DNA from 2 places in the Sphingomonas sp. CD22 genome. Region 1 is predicted to be linked to the other one. Evidence: riboswitches for the same ligand, from Rfam matches in the RefSeq annotation. Region 1 holds a riboswitch; the other holds the start of a gene.

Evidence for each region. Region 1 has a riboswitch for thiamine pyrophosphate ahead of SFC76_RS17860 (TonB-dependent receptor). Riboswitches for the same ligand answer to the same signal wherever they lie in the genome.
Region 2: linked by a shared signal. The riboswitch ahead of thiC (phosphomethylpyrimidine synthase ThiC) and the one ahead of SFC76_RS17860 (TonB-dependent receptor) in region 1 are both predicted to bind thiamine pyrophosphate.

The regions. Positions count from the first base shown of each region.
Region 1 is NZ_JAYDYX010000011.1:79,212-87,091, reverse strand. It holds gene SFC76_RS17870 (sensor histidine kinase) at 1-1,352, opposite strand, end outside; gene mqo (malate dehydrogenase (quinone)) at 1,687-3,402, shown strand; TPP riboswitch at 3,453-3,562, shown strand; gene SFC76_RS17860 (TonB-dependent receptor) at 3,619-5,895, shown strand; gene SFC76_RS17855 (aminoglycoside phosphotransferase family protein) at 5,900-7,030, shown strand; gene pnuC (nicotinamide riboside transporter PnuC) at 7,027-7,593, shown strand; gene SFC76_RS17845 (CsbD family protein) at 7,619-7,768, opposite strand; gene SFC76_RS17840 (exonuclease domain-containing protein) at 7,827-7,880, opposite strand, start outside.
Region 2 is NZ_JAYDYX010000002.1:149,801-157,680, reverse strand. It holds gene SFC76_RS04035 (anti-sigma factor domain-containing protein) at 1-548, opposite strand, end outside; gene SFC76_RS04030 (sigma-70 family RNA polymerase sigma factor) at 538-1,113, opposite strand; gene SFC76_RS04025 (ferritin-like domain-containing protein) at 1,326-2,354, shown strand; gene SFC76_RS04020 (ferritin-like domain-containing protein) at 2,369-3,418, shown strand; gene SFC76_RS04015 (ferritin-like domain-containing protein) at 3,645-4,739, shown strand; gene SFC76_RS04010 (ferritin-like domain-containing protein) at 4,780-5,784, shown strand; TPP riboswitch at 6,052-6,161, shown strand; gene thiC (phosphomethylpyrimidine synthase ThiC) at 6,200-7,880, shown strand, end outside.

The sequences.
Region 1 (7,880 bases):
CCGACCACCATCAGCGCCGGATCGATCGACGGCCGGTCCAGCGTCGCATCCTCGAGCTGTTCGCGCACGATCAGCAGCGCGCCGTCGATCACCTCGGCCAGCGACACCGGCCGCAATTCATGCGGCTGCCGGCGCGAGAAGGCGCGCAGCTGCGCGGTCACCACGCCGACGCGGTCGGCGAGTTGCGCGATCGTGCGCAGATTGGCGCGCACCTCGTCGGGCTGGTCGCGATCGAGCAGCATCCGGCTCGTCTCGGCATAGGTGCGGATCGCCGCGACCGGCTGCGCGGTTTCGTGCGCGACGCTGGCGGTGATCTGGCCGAGCGCGGCGAGCCGGTTGGCCTGGCGCAGCGCCTCGCGCAATTCGGCGCCGCGCGCCTCCGACAGCGCGCGTTCGGCCGCCTCGCGGCGCAGGTCGGCGGTGCGCTCGGCGACCGCCGCCTCCAGTTCGCCGGTCCGCCGCCGCTGCGCCAGCGCGCGCAGCCGCAGCGTCCAGGCGATCACGCCGAGCGCGATCACGCTCGCGCCGGCCGCCGCCGCGGCGAACCCGCGGGCCGAGGCGATGGCACGATCGACGGGGCGCATCTGCACCAATCGCCAGCCCGCCTGGCGCACCGGTACCGCCTGGGCGACGAACGTCGGCCGCGCACCGGCGATCCGCACCCGGCCGTCGCCGAGCGGCACGAGTGCGACGGTCCCCGCCGCGCCGCGCGTCAGCGTCTCGAAGCGCCAGCCGGGGCGGCTGGTGACGAGGATGCGGCGCGCCGCGTCGTGCACGAAGCTGATCCCGCCGCCGTGCGCCCAGGCGCGTTCGATCCGGTCGAACTCTAGCTTGATGACGGTGACGCCGCCGGTCGCGGTGCGCGCGGCAAGATAGAGGCCGGGGCGCTGGCTGACGCTGCCGGTCGCGAAATGGCTGCCCTCGCCGCGCGCCTCCGCCTGCCGGACATAGGGGCGATCGTGATAGTCGATGCCGACGAAGGCGCGCGGGCTGCGCCAGTTGCTCGCCGCGATCGACCAGCCGTCGCGCCCGACGACATAGATCGCCGGCGCACCGGTGACGCGCGCCAGCGCCTCCAGCTTGCGGTTGAGCGCGGCGCGCGCGGCCCCGGTACCGGCGATCGCCGCGGCGATGTCGCGATCGTCGGCGAGCGTGAGCGGCAGCAGCCGGAAACGGGCGATCTCGCTGTCGAGCAGCGCGGCGCGCAGCCGCGCGTCCTGCGCCACCTCGACCCGTTGCTGCGCGATCGTCCATCGCTCCGCCGCGACGCCGGCGAGAAGCGCGGCGACGACGGCCAGCAGCAGCACGCCCGCCAGCCAGGGCCAGCCGCGGATCGGGAAGCGGAGACTCACCGCCCCCGAATACCCGTCCGCCCGGCATAGGGCAAGAAGTTGCACTTTGGGCTCGGGCGATGTGTCACTTCCTGCCCAAGCCTGCCGGAATCGGACATCAATAATCGAGCTAACTAACTGTAACAAGGACGTTTTATGATGATGTCGTTTTCTGCGCGGGCCGCACCGCCGCGTCGGGCACAAGCGGGTCGACAGCTTCGTCGTGCTCCATCGGAGCCGGACGAAGGCGGCGGCGATCCGGGCCAACCGGTCGTCGCCGTTCCGCGACACTCCCCGCTTCGATCCGCGTCCCGCCCCGACGTCGTACCGGAAGCGCATGCAGAAGGATCATGCGATGCATCACGAAACGCGCGAGCCGGCCCTCGCCACCGACGGGTCGACGCTCTCGGCGCCCGACATCAGCCGCCGCGGGCTGATCGGCTCGGTCGTCGCGGCGGGCGGCACCGCGCTGCTGCCGGCGGCGGCGCGCGCGCAGGCGCGCAGCGAACATAGCGTCGACGTGCTGCTGATCGGCGGCGGCATCATGAGCGCGACGCTCGGCGTGCTGCTGCGCCAGCTCGAACCGACGTGGACGATCGAGATGGTCGAGCGGCTCGACCGCGCCGCCGGCGAAAGTTCGGACGGCTGGAACAACGCCGGCACCGGTCACTCCGCATTGTGCGAGCTGAATTATACGCCGGTCAACGCCGCCGACGGCCGCGTCGAAATCGCCAAGGCGATCGAGATCAACGAGCAATGGCAGATCACCCGCCAGTTCCTCAGCCACCAGCTTCGCGCCGGCGTGCTCAGCGATCCCCGCGCCTTCATCAACTCGACGCCGCACATGAATCTGGTGTGGGGCCGCGAGAACGTCGAATTCCTGCGCAAGCGGCATGCGGCGCTCGGCGCCAGCCCGTTGTTCTCGGGAATGGAGTTCACCACCGATCCGCACCGGATCGGCCAATGGGTGCCGCTGATGATGGAGGGGCGCAGCGGTGGCCTGCCTCTGGCGGCGACGCGCTCGCCGCTCGGCACCGATTGCGACTGGGGCGAGGTGACGCGCCAATATGTCACCGCGCTCAGCCGCCAGCCGGGCGTGACGCTGACCAGCGGCCACGAGGTGCGCAAGCTCGAACGCAATCCCGACAAGAGCTGGCGCGTCACCGCCGAGGCGACCAACGGCGGCGGCAAGCGGATCATCAACGCGCGCTTCGTCTTCGCCGGCGCCGGTGGCGGCGCACTGCCGATCCTGCAGGCCTCGGGGATTCCCGAAGCCGACAATTACGCCGGCTTCCCGGTCGGCGGCTCGTTCCTCGTCTCCGAAAAGCCGGAGATCGCCGACCGTCACCTCGCCAAGGTCTATGGCAAGGCCGCGGTCGGATCGCCGCCGATGTCGGTGCCGCATCTCGACACGCGCTATTTCGACAAGCGGCGCGCGCTGCTGTTCGGGCCGTTCGCCACCTTCTCGACCAAATTCCTCAAGCACGGCTCGTATTTCGACCTGCCGGCGTCGGTGACGCTCGACAATTTCCGCCCGATGATGGCGGTCGGCTGGGACAATTTCGACCTCGTCGAATATCTCGCCGGCCAGCTGATGATGTCCGACGAGGATCGGCTGAAGGCGCTACGCGAATATCTGCCGGGTGCGCGGGCGGAGGACTGGAAATTGTGGCAGGCCGGCCAGCGCGTCCAGATCATCAAGCGCGATCCCGACAAGGGCGGCGTGCTCAAGCTGGGGACGGAGATCGTCGCCTCGCAGGACGGCTCGATCGCCGCGCTGCTCGGTGCGTCGCCGGGGGCGTCGACCGCGCCGGCGATCATGCTGAACCTGCTCAAGACGGTCTTCCCCAAGCGGCTCGCGACCCCGGCCTGGCAGGACGGCCTGCGCAGGATCGTGCCGTCCTACGGGATCGCACTCAACGATCATCCCGACCTGCTCGCGCAGGAATGGGCGCAGACCAGCGATGCGCTGCAACTGACGACGCCGCCGCCCGCGGTCCACGTCGCCACGCAGCCGCGCCCCGCCGCCACCCGCGTCAAGGCCGACCGCCACCCCGATCTGGCGCTGTAACCGCCCGCACGTTGAGCCCCCTATCGCTACCCCGTGGGATCGCCTAAGCCGGGCCATCCCCGGGGGGCCGCTGACGCGCGGCTGAGAAATGGGCAGCAGCCCATGACCCGCTGAACCTGATCCGGGTGATACCGGCGTAGGGAGGGTCTGCGGTGCGCCGTCGTTCCTCCGATGAAGTGGATGCGAACGATTTCGGCTCTTGTTTCCCGTTTCGACATGCGACCTCCGCGATCCTGGCTTGCGCTGGGGGTGCCGGTGCTGCTGCTGGCGGCACCCGCCGCGGCGCAGACCGCCGAACCCGCCGAGATCCGCGTCGTCGGCCATCCCGATCCCGCCGGGCTCTTGCCCGACCAGCAGGCGCCGAAAAGCCAGAGCGCGATCTCGGCCGACTTCATCGTCAAACAGGCGCCGACGCTCAACGCCTTCCAGCTCGTCACGTTGCTGCCCGGCGCCAATGTCGCGTCAAGCGATCCCTATGGCCTGTCGACCAGTTCCAGCCTGACGCTGCGCGGGCTGGGACAGGATGAAATCGGCGTGCTGATGGAAGGCGCGCCGCAAAACGACATCGGCTATTATTACGCCTATCCGTCACAGTTCGCCGACCCCGGCAACCTCCGGCGGATATCGATCGCGCAGGGGTCGGTCGACATCGACTCGCCGACGCTGGGCGGCGCCGGCGGATTGCTGTCGCTGGCGCTCGACGATCCCCGGGCACGGGCGGGCGGTTTCGTCGATCTGTCACTCGGCAGCTATGCGGCGCGGCGCGGCTTCGTGCGGATCGACAGCGGGACGATCGGCGGCACCGGGCTCAAGGCCTTCTTGTCCTATTCGAACACGCGGCCGGACAATTGGCGCGGCGCCGGCTTCGACACCCGCCAGCATGTCGACGCCAAGCTGCTTAACGAATGGGGCGCAGGCAATCGCGCCAGCCTCGCGCTGTCGTTCAACGACGCGAACAGTTCAAGCTATCCCAGCCCCACCCTCGCCGACTGGCAGACATTAGGCCGCGGCTTCAACTACGCCCGCCGCTACACGCCGGGCGCCACCGATTACTGGCGGCTCTATCGCGCGCCGTTCCACAACCTCTACGCCTCGGCGCCGGTGCATCTCGTGCTCGGCGAGCGGCTGACGTTCGACAGCACCAGTTATGCGCAATTCGGCTACGGCAATTCGCCTTATGGCACGCAGCTCACCACCACCGGCAATTTCCTCGGCACCGAGGAACTGGCGCAGCCGATCGCGCTGCCGGGCGCGGTGGACGGCGTCGCGACGGTGCTCGGCAATTATACCGGCGACCAGTTCCGCGGCGGCAGCGTCGCCAAGCTGACGCTGCAGGCCGGCAGCCACCGGATCACCGCCGGGCTGTGGTTCGATTACGGCACCGATCGCGTCACCCAATCCTATACCAGCATCGATGCCGATGGTCGGCCGACCGACCGCTGGGGCTATCGCGCCAAGGCGATCCGCACCGCCGACGGCCGCCTGCTCGCCTATGAGAACCAGCGCACCGTCACCGTCACCAAGAGCTTTTTCCTCGCCGACAGCATCGCCGTCGCACCGCGGCTGACGGTCGATGTCGGGTTCAAGGGCGTCGACGTGCTGCGCAACGGCCGTAACTATCTGCCCGGGCCGCAGGACCGGGTGCGGATCGACAGTTTCGCAGCCCTGCCGCGCGCGGCGATCCATTACCGGCTCGACGACCGGCAACAGCTGTTCGCCAATTTCACCACCAACTTCCGCACGCCCAACGAATTCACGCTCTACGACAGCTATGCCGGCGGGGCGTTGGTCGCGCAGGGCAGCAACGCGCTCAAGAACGAATATTCGGTGTCGGAAGAGCTCGGCTATCGCTTCATCGGCGAAGCGGTCTCGGCCTCGGTGACCGGCTTCCACTACAAATTCCGCAACCGCCAGCTCGCGACGGTGGTCGACCAGGGCGGCGCGCAGGTCAATGCGACGCTCAACGCCGGCGGACAGACCTCTTATGGCGTCGATGCCGAGATCGACTATCGTCCGGTCGCCGCGGTCAGCCTCTATCTGTCGGGCGAATATCTGCATGCGCGGCTCGACGACGATCTGCCGGTCGGCGGCGACCTGCTGCCGACGCGCGGCCGGCATGCGGTGTCGAGCCCGACGGTGCAGTTCGGCGCGGGCGGCACCTACGACGACGGTCGGTTCTTCGGCAGCATCGCGTCGAAATATCTCGGCCGGCAATATGCCAGCTTCATGAACGACGAAAGCATCAAGGGCTATGCGACGCTCGACCTGTCGATCGGCGTGCATCTGGCCGACTGGCTCGACGGCAAGCGGACCGACCTGCGCGTCAACGCGATCAACGTCACCGATCCGCACGTGCTCGCCGGCGTCCAGGCGGTGACCCCCAACGCGCAGGACACCATCGGCCGCAACGGCACCGTCATCGCCGGTCAGGCGCCCGCTTATTATATCGGCAGCGGCGCCGCGGTGATGGCGACCCTCTCGCGCGCCTTCTGAGGCGATGACGCCCGCCGCTCATCTGGTGCACGGCATGGGGCAGACGCTGGAGGCGCCGACCTGGCCGGCGATCACCACCGGCGAGGCCGCGGCGGTGCTGGCGCGCTTTCCGGCGGCCGGGCGGATGACCGGGCTGCACTGGCATTCGCCGCGCCCCTTCTCGGCAGCCGCGCTCGTCCATACCGAGGCGGGCACCGTCCTGCTCAAGCGCCACCACCACAAGCTGCGCTCGATCGCGGGGCTGGCCGAGGAACATGCGTTCATCGCGCATCTCGCCGATGCCGGCGTTTCGGTGCCGGAGGTGATCGCGAGTGCGGGCGGTACGACCGCGATCGCGATCGACGCGTGGCGCTACGAATTGCACCGGCAGGCACCGGGCGCCGACCTCTACCGCGACCGGCTGTCGTGGACGCCGTTCTTCTCGCACGCGCAGGCGCACGCCGCAGGGGTAGCGCTGGCGCGGCTGCACATCGCCGCGGCCGGTTTCGCCGCCCCTGCCCGCCGGGCGCAGCCGTTGGTCGCCAGCTTCACCATCCTGCCGGCGCACGATCCGCTCGCGGCGGCCGAGGCCTATGTCGCCGCCCGGCCGGCGCTGGCCGCGTTCCTGGCGACGCGGCCGTGGCGGGCGCAGCTCGCCGCGCTGTTCGCGACGCTGGGCGACGGCCTGCCCGCGGTGCTGGCGGAGCAGCCGCCCTTGTGGACGCACAACGACTGGCATCCGTCGAACCTGCTGTGGGCGGACGACGGCACGGTGCGGACGGTGATCGACTTCGGCCTCGCCGACCGTAGCTGCGCGGTGCACGATATCGCCACCGCGATCGAACGCAGCGCGATCCGCTGGCTCGACCTGCCGCAGGGCGACGACATCGCCGATCCCGCGGCGGCGCTGGCGCTGCTCGCCGGCTATGCATCGGTCGCCCCGCTCGCCGCCGCCGACATCGCCGCGATCGTCAGGCTGCTGCCGCTCGTCCATCTCGAATTCGCCTTGTCGGAGATCGATTATTTCACCGCGGTGGTCGCCGATCCCGCCGCCGCGGCGCTGACCTGGGACGGTTACGCGATCGGCCATGCCGCGTGGTTCCGCTCCGCCGCGGGGCAGGCGCTGCTGCGCCGGATCGGCGAGGCCAGGCCATGACCCCGCTGGAGATCGTCGCGGTCGTCGTCAGCTTCGCCGGGATCTGGCTGACCGCGCGGCGGCGCATGTTGTGCTGGCCGGTCAATCTGCTCGCCTGCGCGCTGTATGCGAAGCTGTTCCTCGACGTGCGGCTGTACGCCGACATGGTGCTGCAACTGCTGTTCGCGATCGCGATCGTCTACGGCTGGGTCGCCTGGGCGCGCGGGACCGATAGCGAGGGCGAGGTGGTGGTGGCGCCGCTGCGGCCGGCGCAGGCGCTCGCCGGGCTGGCGGCGGGCGCGGTGGGGGCGGTGAGCATCGGCTGGCTGACCAGCCACCATACCGACGCGGCGCTGCCCTGGATGGACGCGACGCTGAGCAGCTTCAGCCTCGTCGCGCAATATTGGACCGGGCGCCGCCACGCCGCCAGTTGGCTGCTGTGGATCGTGGTCGACGTCTGTTACGTCGGCATGTTCGTCTGGAAGGGGTTGCTGCCGACCGCCGGCCTCTATGCGGCGATGGTCGGGCTCGCCGTCCTTGGCTATCGGCAATGGCGCCGGGCGGGCGGCCACCGGCAGGGCTGATCCCGCCGACGGCCTGCACGTCCGCTTACTTCTTCTTGGCGTCGGCCTGCTGCTTGGTGCCGCGTGCTTCCTGTTCGGCGCCTTCTTCGTGCAGCGACGGATTGTCGGCGTTCTGCTTGGCCTTGCCGACGGCGGCGTTGATCGCGCCTTCGATGCCGGAGATCAATTTACCCATGAGACGTCCTTCGCGGTTCGGGAGCGCGGAAGCGCCCCGTCGTCCACGGCTCAACCCCTCAGTCGCCAACAATGGCCCCGGAATTGTCGTCGAGCAGGCCGGGCGTCCGCGC
Region 2 (7,880 bases), on a different contig from region 1:
GCCGATCCCTGGATGGCCCACAATTCCGCCGAATGCCCCGCCGGTACGTCGACACCGCCGGCGATCCGCACCGTCGCGCTCGCGGGATCGTAGGCGGCGGCGATCGGCGCGCCCTTGCCAGTCGGCACGATCGCGGCGAGCAGCGGCGCCGGCGCGGCGACCGGCACGCGCACCGGGATGCGGATCGGCGCGGGCGCCGGCCGCAGCATCAGCAGCGTCGTCACCGCCAGCAACAGGCAGGCGGCGATGCTCGCCGCCACCGCCAGCCCGCGCCAGCGCGCGACGCCGCCCGCATTGTCGTTCGCCGCCACAAGCACGCCGCGCTGCGCGTCGAGCGAGGCCTCCACCCGCGTCGCCACCGCGTCGGGCGCGGCCACCGCCGGCCAGGACGCGAACAGCGCGCCCAGCCAGTCGCGCCAGCGCTCCACCTCGCCGGCGAAGCCCGGCTCGCTCGCCAGCCGCCGCAACGCCGCGGCGCGTTCGCTGCCGTCGAGCAGCCCCAGCGCCAGCTCGGCGGCGGTCATGTCGGGGAGGTCGTCACTCGCCATCGAGGCACCCCCGCAAGGCGAGCAGCCCGCGCCGTACCCAGCTCTTCATCGTGCCGAGCGGCACCGCCTGCGCCACCGCCAGCTCGGCATAGGTCAGCCCGCCGAAGAAAGCGCTGCGGATCGCGCCACGCTGGCGCGCCTCGATCGTCTCCAGACAGTCGTGCAACCGCGCGCGCTGTTCGTCGGCGATCAGCGCATCGTCCTGCGCCGCCGCCGGATCGGGCATCGCGTCGGCATCCTCGACCGGCGCGATGCGCGCCCGGCCATGGCGTCGCCGCCAGTCGATCGCCCGGTTGCGCGCGATCGTCGCCAGCCACGAGATCGGGCTCGCCCGTCCCGGCTGATAGGCCCCCGCGCGGTGCCAGATGGTGAGATATACGTCGTGCAGCACGTCCTCGGCGCCTTGCCTGTCTTCGCAGATACGCAGGCATATCCCGAAAAGCTTCGCCGAGGTCAGACGGTAGACGGTGCGAAAGGCGTCGCGGTCCTCCTCGCCGGTGCGGACCAGCGCCTCGACCAGGATCGCGCGAGCCGCCTGGGGGCTGGAGGGGGCGGCGGGAGACACGATGATGGGCTAACCCGGCGCGCGCCTTGCGGCAATATCCCGCGGCCAACATTCCGACCATGTCGGATCATTTTGCAAAATAGACATAATGTTTCGGCCGCCACGCATCTTTCAGCGGCCCGGCAACGTAGCTCGCCACAGGTCTTCCGGTCGCCCGTCGATAGCATGCGGCGATGACGGAGGACCGCATAAGGTGAGGGAGGTTGCTGACGATGACCCAGACGGACCAGATCATCGAGGCGTTCGACGCCCGGGCGCGGCGACGCGAGGAACGGCGCGGATTCTTCAAGAACGCGATGGGCATGGCGGCGGTGACCGCAGCCGGCGCGGCGGCGATGTCGATCGCCAGCGACGCGGCGGCGCAGACCGCGGTGACCGAGGTCGACGTGCTCAACTTCGCGCTCAACCTCGAATATCTCGAAGCGCAATTCTACAGCTATGCCGCCTTCGGCACCGGCCTGCCCGCCAATCTGCTGACCGGCGGCGTCGGCACGCAGGGCACGGTGGTGACCGGCACCGGCACCGGCTCGGCCCGCCAGGTGCAGTTCAGCGACCGCGGCATCGCCGCTTATGCGCGCGAGATCGCCGCGGACGAAGTGGCGCACGTCACCTTCCTGCGCGCCGCGATCCGCGGCACCGGCACCAGCGACGCGCTGATCGCCGCGCAGCCGCAGATCGACATCTCGGGTGCCACCGGCGGCGCCTTCGCCGCGGCCGCCGCCAGCACCACCCCGGCGCTGACCGGCTTCGACCCCTATGCGAACGACGACAGCTTCCTGCAGGCGGCCTTCATCTTCGAGGACGTCGGCGTCACCGCCTACAAGGGTGCGGCGGGCGCGCTGTTCAACAACAAGACCTATCTCGAGGCGGCCGCCGGCATCCTTGCGGTCGAGGCCTATCATGCCGCGATCGTGCGCACCGCGCTGTACGCGCGCGGCATCGCGACGCCGACGATCATCACCGCGCAGAACAACGTCGCCGCGACGACCGCGATCTCCAACCTGCGCGATTCGGTCGACGGCACCACCGATCTCGACCAGGGCATCGCCGCGACGACCACCAACGCGGGCACGACCTCCAACATTGTGCCGCTCGACGCCAACGGCCTCGCGTTCAGCCGGACGCCGGCGCAGGTGCTCAACATCGTCTATCTCAATCCCCGATCGGTGACCGCGGGCGGGTTCTTCCCGAACGGCATCAACAACGGGAACAGCGGGCTGCGCAGCAGCGCCGCGAACTGAGCAGGGGTGGATATATGACCAAGGAACTCTCCGTCCTCGCCATCGTCGAGGCAACCGCGGCGCGCCGCCGGGCGCGACGCGCCTTCATGAAGACCGCCGCGACCGGCGTCGCCGCAGTCGGCGGCCTGTCGCTGCTCGCCGCCTGCGGTGGCGACGACGACAATATGTCGGTGCCGTTTCCGACCCCGACGCCGACCGCGACCTCGGTCAGCACCGACGTCGCGGTGCTCAACTTCGCGCTCAACCTCGAATATCTCGAAGCGCAATTCTACAGCTACGCCGCCTTCGGCACCGGCCTGTCGGCGTCGCTGCTCACCGGTACCGGCACGCAGGGGTCGGTCGTCACCGGCTCGGGCGACGGCTTCCCGCGCGCGGTCAATTTCACCGCCGACCCGCTGATCGGCCAATATGCGCGCGAGATCGCGCAGGATGAGATCGCGCACGTCACCTTCCTGCGCACGGCGCTCGGCAGCGCCGCGGTCGCCCAGCCGGCGATCGACATCTCGGGCACGTCGACCGGCGCGTTCACCGCGGCGGCGCGCGCGGCGGGCGTCGTCGCGTCGAACGGCCTGTTCGATCCCTATGCCAGCCCGACCAACTTCCTGCTCGGCGCGTATATCTTCGAGGATATCGGCGTCACCGCCTACAAGGGTGCCTCGCCGGTCATCTCGTCGATGTATCTCGAAGCGGCGGCGGGTATCCTCGCGGCGGAGGCCTATCATGCCGGTCTCGTCCGCACGATCCTCTACACCCGCGGCGTCACCAACGCCGATCTGATCACCGCGACCACAAAGATCTCGGACGCGCGCGATCTGCTCGACGGCACCACCGGCGGCACCAACGGCGACGACGACCAGGGCATCGCCGGCACCAACATCGGCGCGGCCAATGCCGTGTCGAACATCGTGCCGACCGACAGCAACGGCATCGCCTACAGCCGCAGCGTCCAGCAGGTGCACAACATCGCCTATCTCAACGCGACCGGCGCCAACCGCACCCGCGGCGGCTTCTTCCCGGCGGGCACCAACAATCCCGACCCCGCCTTCACCGTCGGCCTCGGCTGAGCCCAGCCTTCCACGGGTTGGCCGGCGGTCCCTTCCACGCTGGCCGGCACACGGTCCTCCCCCGATTCGATGTCGGGGGAGGATTTTTTATGCGCGGTCGCCGCCGTTCCGTCGCGCCGCCGCCGATTTCCGCCGCGTCCGGGGTTGACGCCTCCCGCCGGATGCGGAACGGCAAGGCCATCCTGGGCGGCCGCCAGACCGCCCGCGCGTGGGGAGAACCCGAGTAATGACCGCCCGAACCGATACCGACAGCGCCCTCGCAGCGGCACTCGACGCCCGCGTCCAGCGCCGCAGCGAACGCCGCGACTTCTTCCGCACCGCGATCGGCGCGATGGCGGTCACCGCCGCGGGTGCGTCGGCGCTCGGCCTCGCCGGCGCTGCCGAGGCGCAGACGACGACGACCTATTCCGATCAGGATATCCTCAATTTCGCGCTCAACCTCGAATATCTCGAGGCGCAATTCTATGCCTTCGCCACCGGCGGCGCCGGCCTCGCCGCCACCCTGCTCACCGGTACCGGCACGCAGGGCGCGGCGAACGTCAGCGGTGGCGCCGCGGTGACCTTCACCGACCCGGTGCTCGCCCGCTACGCGCGCGAGATCGCCGCCGACGAGGTCGCGCACGTCACCTATCTGCGCACCGCATTGGGGAGCAGCGCGATCGCGCAGCCGGCGCTCGACCTTTCGGTCGGCCCCAACAGCGCCTTCTCCGCCGCCGCGGTCGCCGCCAAGCTGATCGCCGCGGGCCAGACCTTCAACCAATATGGCAGCGAGGAGAATTTCCTGCTCGGCGCCTATCTGTTCGAGGACGTCGGCGTCACCGCCTACAAGGGCGCCGCGCCGCTGCTTACCAAGACCTATATCGAGGCCGCCGCCGGCATCCTCGCGGTCGAGGCCTATCATGCCGCGACGATCCGCGGCGAGCTGTTCCGCCGCGGTTCGGTCGCCGGCTCGGCGCTGATCACCAGCGCCAGCGCGATCTCCGACGCGCGCGACAGCCTCGACGGCGGCACCGACATCGACCAGGGCATCACGCCGGGCGTCACCGCCGCGCCGGGCCAGATCCTGCCGACGCCGACGCCCACCGCGACGGCCACGGCCACGCCGACCCCCACGCCGACGCCGACCCCGACCGCGACGCCCACCCCGGTGCCGACCTTCGCGGTGTCCAACATCGTGCCCGCCGACGCCAACAGCGTCGCGTACAGCCGCACCCCCAATCAGGTGCTCAACATCGTCTATCTCAACGCCGCGGCGGCGAGTGCGGGCGGCTTCTTCCCCGCCGGCCTCAACGGCACCATCAAGGCGGCGACCGCCTCCTGATCCCGCCGTCCGTATTCAAAGCTTTCAGGGGATAGACCCGATGACCGATCTTCCGACCGACACGATCCTCGACGCGATCGCCGACCGCCGCGCCGAACGCCGCAACTTCCTGCGCTATGCCGGCGGGGCCGCCGCCTCGGCCGGCGCATTGTCGCTGCTCGCCGCCTGCGGTGGCGATGGTGACGGCAGCAGCAGCCCCAGCCCGACGCCGACCGCGACCACGCCGACCGTCGGCACCGATGCCGACGTGCTCAACTTCGCGCTCAACCTCGAATATCTCGAGGCGAGCTTCTACAGCTGGGCGGCGTTCGGCCAGGGCCTGTCGAGCGGCATCATCAGCGGCGTCGGCGCGCTCGGCACCGTCACCGGCGGCGCGCAGGTGAACTTCCAGGACCCGATCGTTGCGCAATATGCGCGCGAGATCGCCAATGACGAGGTCGCGCACGTCACCTTCCTGCGCTCGATCCTCGGCAGCTTCGCGGTGGCGATGCCGGCGATCAACATCGGCGGCGACGCCAACGGTGCCTTCACCACCGCGGCGCGCGCCGCCGGCGTGGTCGGCGGGAGCGGCGTCTTCAACCCCTATGCCGACGACATCAGCTTCCTGCTCGGCGCCTATCTGTTCGAGGACGTCGGCGTCTCCGCCTACAAGGGCGCCTCGCCGCTGATCGTCAACAAGCTGTTCATCGAGGCCGCCGCCGGCATCCTCGCCACCGAGGGCTATCACGCCGGGCTGATCCGTTCGGTGCTCTATCGCAAGGGCGTCGACCCCGCCGAGACGCTTGCCGGCGCCTCGTCGATCCTCAACAACGCGCGGCTGATCTCCGACGCGCGCGACAGCCTCGACGGCAGCAGCGACATCGATCAGGGCATCGGCGACACCACCACCGCCAACGTCGTGCCGACCGATACCAACGGCCTCGCCTATAGCCGCTCGACCGGCCAGGTGCTCAACATCGTCTATCTCAACAAGGCTGCGGTCGCCTCGGGCGGGTTCTTCCCCGCCGGCATCAACGGTAACATCCGCACCTCCGCCGCCAACTGACGCTCCGATGCCCTCCCCTCCGGGGGAGGGCGATTGCGTATGACCGGCCGGGGTGTCGCAGCGGCGCCCGTATCTTCCGTCATGCCGGACTCGATCCGGCATCCCGCTGCTTCGCGCCGTCCGGGGAAGCGGGACGCCGGCGCAAGGCCGGGGTGACGGAGCGGGTTCGGAAACCCGTTGGAACCAGCCCCACGCTGATAAGCAGTAGACCCCGGGCGGGCGGAGGAATGGGCTTGGCGCCCGCCGGCGAACCGCGTACACCATCATCGTTATCCCCGGGGGAGCGCTGACGCAGCGCTTGAGAGGAAGGCCGCAGCCTTCGACCCGCTGAACCTGATCCGGTTGATACCGGCGGAGGGAGGGAGCGGTTTCATCCGAAAACCCGCGTCCGCTCTCCGTTCATGGAGAGAGACTCATGGCCGACATTCCCGCGCGTACCGAGATTGGCGTCACCACCGGCCCGATCCGCGGCTCGAAGAAGATCCACGTCGGCCCGCTCGGCGTCGCGATGCGCGAGATCCACCTCGATCCCTCCTCGGGCGAACCGCCGCTGCGCGTCTACGACACCTCCGGCCCCTATACCGATCCCGATGCGCGGATCGACATCATGGCCGGCCTGCCGCAGCTCCGCCGCGCGTGGATCGAGGGTCGCGGCGATGTCGAACGCTACGATGGCCGCGCGATCCGCCCCGAGGACAATGGCCAGCTCGGCCCCGACCGCTCCGGCGGCGTGCCGCAATTCCCCCGCGCCGCGCGCCGCCCGCTGCGCGCCCGCGCCGGCGCCAACGTCAGCCAGATGCATTACGCCCGCCGCGGCATCGTCACCCCGGAAATGGAGTATGTCGCCACCCGCGAGAATCTCGGCCGCGCGATGCTGCGCGACCACGTTCGCGACGGCGAGAGCTTCGGCGCCGCCATCCCCGATTACGTGACACCCGAATTCGTCCGCCACGAGGTCGCACGCGGCCGTGCGATCATCCCGAACAACATCAACCACCCCGAAACCGAACCCATGGCGATCGGCCGCAACTTCCTGGTCAAGATCAACGCCAACATCGGCAACTCCGCGGTTGCCAGTAACGTCGCGGCGGAGGTCGACAAGCTCGTCTGGTCGATCCGCTGGGGTGCCGACACGGTGATGGACCTGTCGACCGGCCGGAACATCCACGACACCCGCGAATGGATCCTGCGCAACAGCCCGGTGCCGATCGGCACCGTGCCGATCTATCAGGCGCTCGAAAAGGTCGGCGGCATCGCCGAGGAGCTGACCTGGGAGATCTTCCGCGACACGCTGATCGAACAGGCCGAACAGGGCGTCGACTATTTCACCATCCACGCCGGCGTCCGCCTGCCCTACATCCCGATGACGGCGAAGCGCGTCACCGGCATCGTCAGCCGCGGCGGCAGCATCATGGCGAAATGGTGCCTCGCGCATCACAAAGAATCGTTCCTCTACGAACGGTTCGACGAGATCACCGAGATCATGAAGGCCTATGACATCGCCTATTCGCTGGGCGACGGCCTGCGCCCCGGCTCGATCGCCGACGCCAACGACGAGGCGCAGTTCAGCGAGCTCTATACGCTCGGCGAACTCACCCATCGCGCCTGGGCGCAGGACGTGCAGGTGATGATCGAGGGGCCGGGCCACGTCCCGATGCACAAGATCCAGGAGAATATGACCAAGCAGCTCGAGGTCTGCGGCGAGGCGCCCTTCTATACGCTCGGGCCGCTCACCACCGATATCGCGCCGGGCTACGACCATATCACCAGCGGCATCGGCGCGGCGATGATCGGCTGGTTCGGCTGCGCGATGCTCTGCTACGTCACGCCCAAGGAGCATCTCGGCCTGCCCGACCGCGACGACGTCAAGGTCGGCGTCGTCACCTACAAGCTCGCCGCGCACGCCGCCGATCTCGCCAAGGGCCACCCCGCCGCCAAGCTACGCGACGACGCGTTGAGCCGCGCGCGCTTCGATTTCCGCTGGCGCGACCAGTTCAATCTGTCGCTCGACCCGGATACGGCCGAATCCTTCCACGACCAGACGCTGCCCGCCGAAGGCGCCAAGACCGCGCATTTCTGCTCGATGTGCGGCCCGA